Regions from separate parts of the Nitrosomonas sp. ANs5 genome, predicted to be linked through region 3. Evidence: predicted binding sites of a transcription regulator. Region 3 holds the regulator's gene; each other region holds the start of a gene.
What was found. The regulator sigma-54, encoded in region 3, starts transcription at its own class of promoters, with help from an activator protein. The targets are predictions, from matches to a motif close to TGGCACNNTTCCTGCT.
Positions count from the first base shown of each region.

Region 1: the regulator sigma-54 is predicted to act here: its motif matches at 876-891, upstream of flgB (flagellar basal body rod protein FlgB).
Region 2: the regulator sigma-54 is predicted to act here: its motif matches at 1,156-1,171, upstream of ABTW62_RS06500 (N-acyl amino acid synthase FeeM domain-containing protein).

Region 1 covers NZ_JBEUDO010000002.1:23,562-25,820, forward strand. Annotated here, with positions in the region: gene ABTW62_RS00725 (flagellar hook assembly protein FlgD) at 1-9, opposite strand, end outside; gene flgC (flagellar basal body rod protein FlgC) at 21-425, opposite strand; gene flgB (flagellar basal body rod protein FlgB) at 428-841, opposite strand; gene flgA (flagellar basal body P-ring formation chaperone FlgA) at 1,066-1,761, shown strand; gene ABTW62_RS00745 (hypothetical protein) at 1,897-2,259, shown strand, end outside.
Region 2 covers NZ_JBEUDO010000019.1:24,084-26,342, forward strand. Annotated here, with positions in the region: gene ABTW62_RS06495 (pectin acetylesterase-family hydrolase) at 1-118, shown strand, start outside; gene ABTW62_RS06500 (N-acyl amino acid synthase FeeM domain-containing protein) at 140-1,033, opposite strand; gene ABTW62_RS06505 (transglycosylase SLT domain-containing protein) at 1,536-2,259, opposite strand, start outside.
Region 3 covers NZ_JBEUDO010000014.1:29,677-31,935, forward strand. Annotated here, with positions in the region: gene lptB (LPS export ABC transporter ATP-binding protein) at 1-559, shown strand, start outside; gene ABTW62_RS05275 (RNA polymerase factor sigma-54) at 602-2,065, shown strand.

The sequences.
Region 1 (2,259 bases), on a different contig from region 3:
CTGGGTCATGCCTGACTCCCTTATTGACCGATTGAAAGTGATTTCTGCAACAATGTCTTAGTCGTATTCATCATGTCGACGCTGTTCTGGTAGGAACGCGAAGCCGACATCATGTTGACCATTTCATCCACCACATTGACGTTGGGGGTGGTGACATAGCCATTGTCATCCGCCATGGGATGCTTGGGGTTATAGGCCACCTTCATCGGTGACGGATCATGGACCACGCCGGCGACCTTGACACCCTTGGCCAGTTTGGCCGAGGTATTAAGGGTGCTGAATACCACCTGCCGGGCGCGATAGGGTTCACCTGATGAATTGGTCACGCTGTCCGCGTTGGCCAGATTGCTGGCCACCACGTTGAGCCGTTGCGACTGGGCGGCCATGGCCGAGCCCGAAATATCGAAGACACTGAATAGCGACATGATTAAACGTTTCCTTCTCTGATGGCGGATAACAAGACCCGGATCTGATTATTGATAAAAGTCAGCCCGGCGTCGTACTGGATGGAATTGTCGGCGAACTGCATCCGCTCGGTATCCATATCGACGGTATTGCCATCGATACTGGGCTGCTGCGGCACGCGATACTGCGCCTGGGTAGTACCGATCGATCGGTAGCCGACGGGATTGATATGCCGTGGGGATGTGGTCGTCAAGCCTTGCTGGGCAGGATTCGACGAAAGCACATGCTGCAAGGCTTGCGCAAATTTGACATCCCGCGCCTTGAAACCGGGCGTATCGGCATTGGCGATATTGCCGGCCAGCAGTTCCTGCCTGGCTGCCCGCACATTGAGGGCCTTGTGATGAAAATTCAGGGTATTGTCTAGCTTGTTGATCATGAATGACTCCTACGAGATCGTCACTCTTATCTCAAGCATGAACCATGCCAGAATTTATTGACGATAATATATGCTCAATTGCCGGAACAAACCCGGTAACCTGTTTCAGTTCCGGCTTTAACTTACCGGCCACGGCACTACCATGCAGGGCAGGCGGCAAAAATTGCCGCTACCGGCAAAAATTACCCTGCGCCCGGGGCAACAACCTGGATGCTCAACCCAATATGATTAAAACCCTCCCCCTGCTATGGGGTCTTTTCTGTTTATTGACGCCCGTGCTGGTGCATGCCAGCAATCCCTCACCGGTCAGCGCGATTCTCGAAGCGGTGGAAGCTTTCGTCCATGAGCAGGGACGTGACTTACCCGGCAGGGTGATTATCAAGTCCAGCAGGCTTGATTCACGCCGCACCCATCAGCCCTGCCAACAGCTCGAAACCTTCCTGCCGGCCGGCGGACGAGTATGGGGAAGATTCTCGGTCGGTGTGCGTTGCCAGGATGCATCCAGTTGGACGCTTTATGTGCCGGTCGAAATCGAGGTCATCGCTCCCATCGCGCATGCAACCCGGCCGATTCGCAAGGGCAAGCTTTTGGGTAGCGACGATATAAGCATGCATGAAGCCGATCTGGTGCGCTTGCCGCAAGATATACTCAGCGATGCCGGACAAGCGGCAGGTAAAATGGCAACCAGTTCGATCGCTGCCGGCCAGCCCTTGCGCCAGCGACACCTGCGCGCCCCGCACGTCATTACGCGCGGCCAGAAGGTTCAGCTGATCGTGACCGGCTTGGGATTCACAGTCAGCACCGAAGGCGATGCGCTGACCTCAGCCGCGAGTGGAGAAATGGTACAGGTACGCAACCCGGCCGGCCGGATCATCAGTGGGATCGCGCGCGCAGATGGCAGTGTTGAAGTCAGGCCATAGCAAAAATGGCGTATGCTTCCAAACATTTCCAGTCGATACATGCGGCCGGGAATAATCCGTCGTCGGTTGGGTGAGTAGAAATTACAGGCTGTCGCCAAAGCTCGCCGGCTGACAGCCCCGATCCAAGGTAATAATATGAATCAAATGTTTTACAGGATAAAGAAAACGTCGAGCGAACTGGGGACCAAGGACACGCTGCTCTATATTTTCGATCGATTGTTATACCAGATCAGTTTCAAGAAGCTGATACTGCATAAATATTACATTACCCAACAACCGGTAAGCCAGGATTGCCTCGTTCCAGTCGATAAAGGTCGGGATATCGAGATTGTTCAGATCGGACCCGATCATCCTCTGCTACAGCAGATGGACAGACCTTTTTCCGTATTGCAGAAACGTTTCGCCAACGGTGGTCACTGTTTTTCCGCCTGTAAAAGCGAACAATTTTCAGGTAATTTATGGCTGAATTTCGACAAATATCAGGAAGATGAAGTCCGC
Region 2 (2,259 bases), on a different contig from region 3:
CGCAGGGGGTGTTAGGCTGACAGATTGGGTGCGGCGGCTTGTTACAGATGACAGGAATAACGAGTTGCGCGATCTGATGTGTCTTGAAGATTGTCAAGCCCCTTTTGCTGCTGAATAAATGCAGCAGGCGCGTCTGTGATCATGTTCTAGCCAGCGATAATCGAGTATCAGTGTTGCACTTACGTTGCGTGTGTGTGATTGTTTTTTCTGGCTGCATTCTCTGAATAACTCCCTCTTCTTCGCTTCGTGTGAGAAAGAGGGGGTATATGCTTTTTTCCCTCTGTCTGAGTTGTCCTGCCATGGCGGTAATTTGCGCGCCCATGTATTCCAAATCCAAATGAAGTAGTACTGCTGGGGCATTGACCCGGGGGCAGGTTTGTTGTTGTCCAATTTGGCAGAAGCCCAGCATGCGCCGGTAAAAAGACATATGGCGTGGATTGATTTCAATAAAAGCATCCTGTGCATCATGCAGTACGTGTGCGTAGAGATAGGCAATGTGAAACAAGGCTGCAAAGATTTCCTTGGAGCTGCTGTTGGGAGCGAAGGCTAATTTTGATACTTCACATGGCTTGTGTCCCTGTTCACGGAATTGGTCTAGTTCGGATTGATAAAGTGTATCGGCAAGCAATCCATTGTTGCTATCTATGGTTAAAGTCAATGTGCCAATGATTCGCTGCCCACAGCGTGCTTCGAAAGTGTACTGAAAAGGGATTGCGGAGAAGACTGACGCACTGTCAGTCTGGTAGCCGCGAGAGGCGTACATGCGCTTGATGAGAGTGCTGGCTTTGATGCGTTGCTTGAGCGTGCTTACCAGATGAATGCTGTAGCTATCAGTTTGCAATAAACAATCTGTCTGGGCCGCTCGATCTGTGGGGTGTATCCAGTTTTGCGATGGGCGATATTGCAGAGTGGGAAGGGGGTCTGCAGCTCTTTCAAAGGCCAAGTAATTAGAGGAATATTGATCTTGTATCGGGTATGTTTCTTGAAGGGCTTTTCTTGAAGCTCCTAGCTGAGGTTGGTTCATGGTCTGCATGGGTAGCGATTCCTCATAGATTATTTGTCCGAATCAAATGCATGTCAGTCTATAAAGTTCTGCATATATAAGCAGTAGTGTAGGTAAAGATCAGTTATAAATTGAAACGCTGGTGGAATATAAGCAATATTCGTGCCAATAATATAAATGATGTTTAATCAGTGTGTTATAAAGATTTTTAGAGGGTGTCGACAATTTTTGTCGTCGTATTTGTGACAAAAATCACTTACAGTTTCTAACTGGTTGTTCTATTTGTGTTTTATTTGTCTCATAAAGGAGACAGATTATCTTGTCTTCTGTCCGAAGTGATTTTCTGTCTGGCGCGGCTGCGGAGTGGCCTGCATGCTCGGGCTGCCTAATCTTTCTGGATTGTGGTGGTGTCGTGAGAGGGTGTGACCGGAGAGCTGTTTTGGGAAATTCATCTGCGCACACATCAGGTCGGTGTGCGATGCTGCCTGATCAAATGTGCAAAATACCGGCCTGATTTATGGTCGAGCCGCCTTCAATGATCGGCGCGAGTGAAAATAAAAGCAGTTCTGTTGGTGGCTTCAGGCTGGTAGGGATGGGTGGTTTTCTGGTAGCGGCCAAGAATCTTTTTGACGTAGTCGACGGTTTCCGGGTAGGGTGGGACACCGCCATGTTTTTCCACGGCGCCTTCTCCGGCATTGTATGCGGCGGCCACTAACGCGACATCGCCTTGGAAAAAGGCCAGTAGCCATCTTAAGTAAGCCATGCCGCCCTTGATGTTTTCCTCCGGGTCGAATGCATCTTTGACCTGAAATCTTTCCGCTGTGGCGGGAATGAGCTGCATCAGCCCCTGTGCGTTTTTAGAAGAGACTGCTTGTGTATTGAAGGCCGATTCTACGGAAATGACTGCCAGTACCAAATAGGGATCGATTTGGTACTGGGGGGCTAATTTTTGTACCAATGCGAAGACAGGCTGGCTGACATAAAATTCTTTGGTTGGTCGGTGGAGGTATGTTTGCCAGCAATCGGGGAAATGTGTTTTTGTTTCATCCGGCGGCGGAATGAATTGCAGCAGTTTTTTTGCGGGAAGATACTCCTGGGCGGCTGCCATGGTGAGTAACTGTGCGGCGATGTTGTCGTCGCGTTCAACGCCCCGGCCGTTGGCGTACATCCATCCCAGCGCGTATTGTCCCTCGGCTGAACCCCGTTGCGCGGCGCGGCAATACAATTCCAGTGCTTTCTCTCTGTCTTGGGGAACA
Region 3 (2,259 bases):
CAATGGGGGCGAAATATTCCTGAACGAGCATAATCTGAGCCTATTGCCGATCCATAAGCGCGCACACTTGGGTTTGAGTTATCTCCCCCAGGAAGCTTCTGTTTTTCGCCGACTTTCCGTCGAAGACAATATTCTGGCAGTTCTGGAATTGCAACGCCTGAAAAAAGAAGATATCCAACAGCAACTGGATAATTTGTTGCATGATCTGCACATCAGTCATTTACGAGAAAGCAGCGGCATCAGTTTATCGGGCGGGGAGCGACGGCGCGTGGAAATTGCCCGGGCGCTGGCTTCCCAGCCGAGCTTTATTTTGCTTGATGAACCTTTTGCGGGGGTGGATCCAATCGCTGTCATCGATATTCAGCGGGTCATCCGGTTCCTCAAGACGCGCGGCATCGGTGTCTTGATCACCGATCACAATGTACGGGAAACACTGGGAATTTGTGATCGTGCCTATATCATCAGCAACGGGACCGTGCTTTCCAGCGGCGAACCCAATGCACTCATCGCCGATGCGCGTGTCCGGGAAGTCTATTTAGGAGAAAATTTCCGGCTTTGACAAGTGGAAATGCTTTCACATTCAGGAGCTTGACTGTTTTTCATGAATACGAAACCTGCTCTTCAGCTCAAACTGTCTACTGGTCTTACGCTGACCCCGCAACTGCAGCAGTCGATTCGATTGTTGCAGTTGTCAACGCTTGAGCTCAGCCAGGAAATCGCTCAGATCGTGCAGGAAAACCCGTTGTTGGAATTTGATGACGGAAACGTCCGTGACGAGTTCGAAGCCGGCAATTTTTTGGATAGTTTCACTTCGATGCTTTCCTCCGATTCTGCTGCATCGCCCGATACGCCCGCCATGAGTGAGAATACCGACACTTTGATCGATCAGCTCGATGAACAGGCGTATAGCAGTCAGGAACCCCGTTTCGATATGGCTGATGATGAAGAAGGTGACTCGGATTTTTCACAACTGGCAGCAAAACCCACCAGTCTGCGGGAACACCTTTTGCTGCAAATCAGTTTAAGTCAGCTGTCTGAACGAAAGAAGAAAATTGCCGGTTTATTGATCGACAGCCTGGATGAAGAGGGCTATCTGACCCAGGATCTGGATGAGCTAACCCATATGCTTGAGGCTGAACTGGGAATCGGTATTGAGGATTGGCAGGCAGCGCTCGAATATGTCCAGCAACTCGATCCACCGGGAGTGGGCGCGCGCGACCTCAAAGAATGCCTGATGCTGCAGCTGCACGCGCTGCCTGAAAATACGCCTTTCCGCAAAGAGGCGCTCGAACTGGTCAGTGAACACCTCGAAAGCCTCGCGGCCAAGAACTTTCGCCAGCTCAAAAAAGTTTTGGACTGTGACGAGACCTGCCTGCAATCGATCCAGCAGCTGATTACACGGCTGAATCCTAGGCCAGGCGCATGTTTCAATACAAGCACGGCGCGCTACATCACACCCGATGTGATTGTGGCCAAACTCAACAACAACTGGGCCGTGCGGCTCAACCCGGATTCGGTCCCGCGCATCCACATCAACCATTTATATGCGCGCATCCTGAAACATCACCGGGACGAGACGACTCAGCCTTTAATGGGCCAGTTGAAAGAGGCACGCTGGCTCATCAGAAACATCCATCAACGGCTTGAGACCATACTCCGGGTCAGCCAGGCAATCGTCAACCGGCAGCAAGCATTCCTGGAACATGGTGAAATAGCCATTCGGCCGCTGGTCATGCGTGAAATCGCAGAAACTTTGGGTTTACATGAATCAACCATTTCCCGTGTCACCAATCAGAAATTTATGCGAACCCCCCATGGTATCTTCGAACTCAAGTACTTTTTTGGCAGCCATGTCAGCACGGAATCCGGCGAGACCTGTTCAGCTATCGCCATACGTGGCTTAATTAAACAATTGATACAGAACGAAGATCAGAGAAAGCCACTCAATGATGGCCAGATCTCGCGGATACTCGCTCAACAGGGCATCGTGGTCGCCCGCCGCACGGTTGCAAAATATCGGGAGTTCATGCATATTCCCCCGACTAATTTACGCAAGGCACTCTAGGAGGCTGTCCGAGAATAGCGATCGTAGCGAGGGCGAGGCTGGTTGAGTGGGATTTTTCGATCATTTGAGGCGAATAGTCGTTCTATTTAACGAAAAGGATCGTAAAATCCGGCCAATCAGGCTCGTCCGCAGTAGATCAGTCTATTCTCGGACAGCCTCCTAGGTTATCTTAAAACCGATCCTCTAAAATAAGG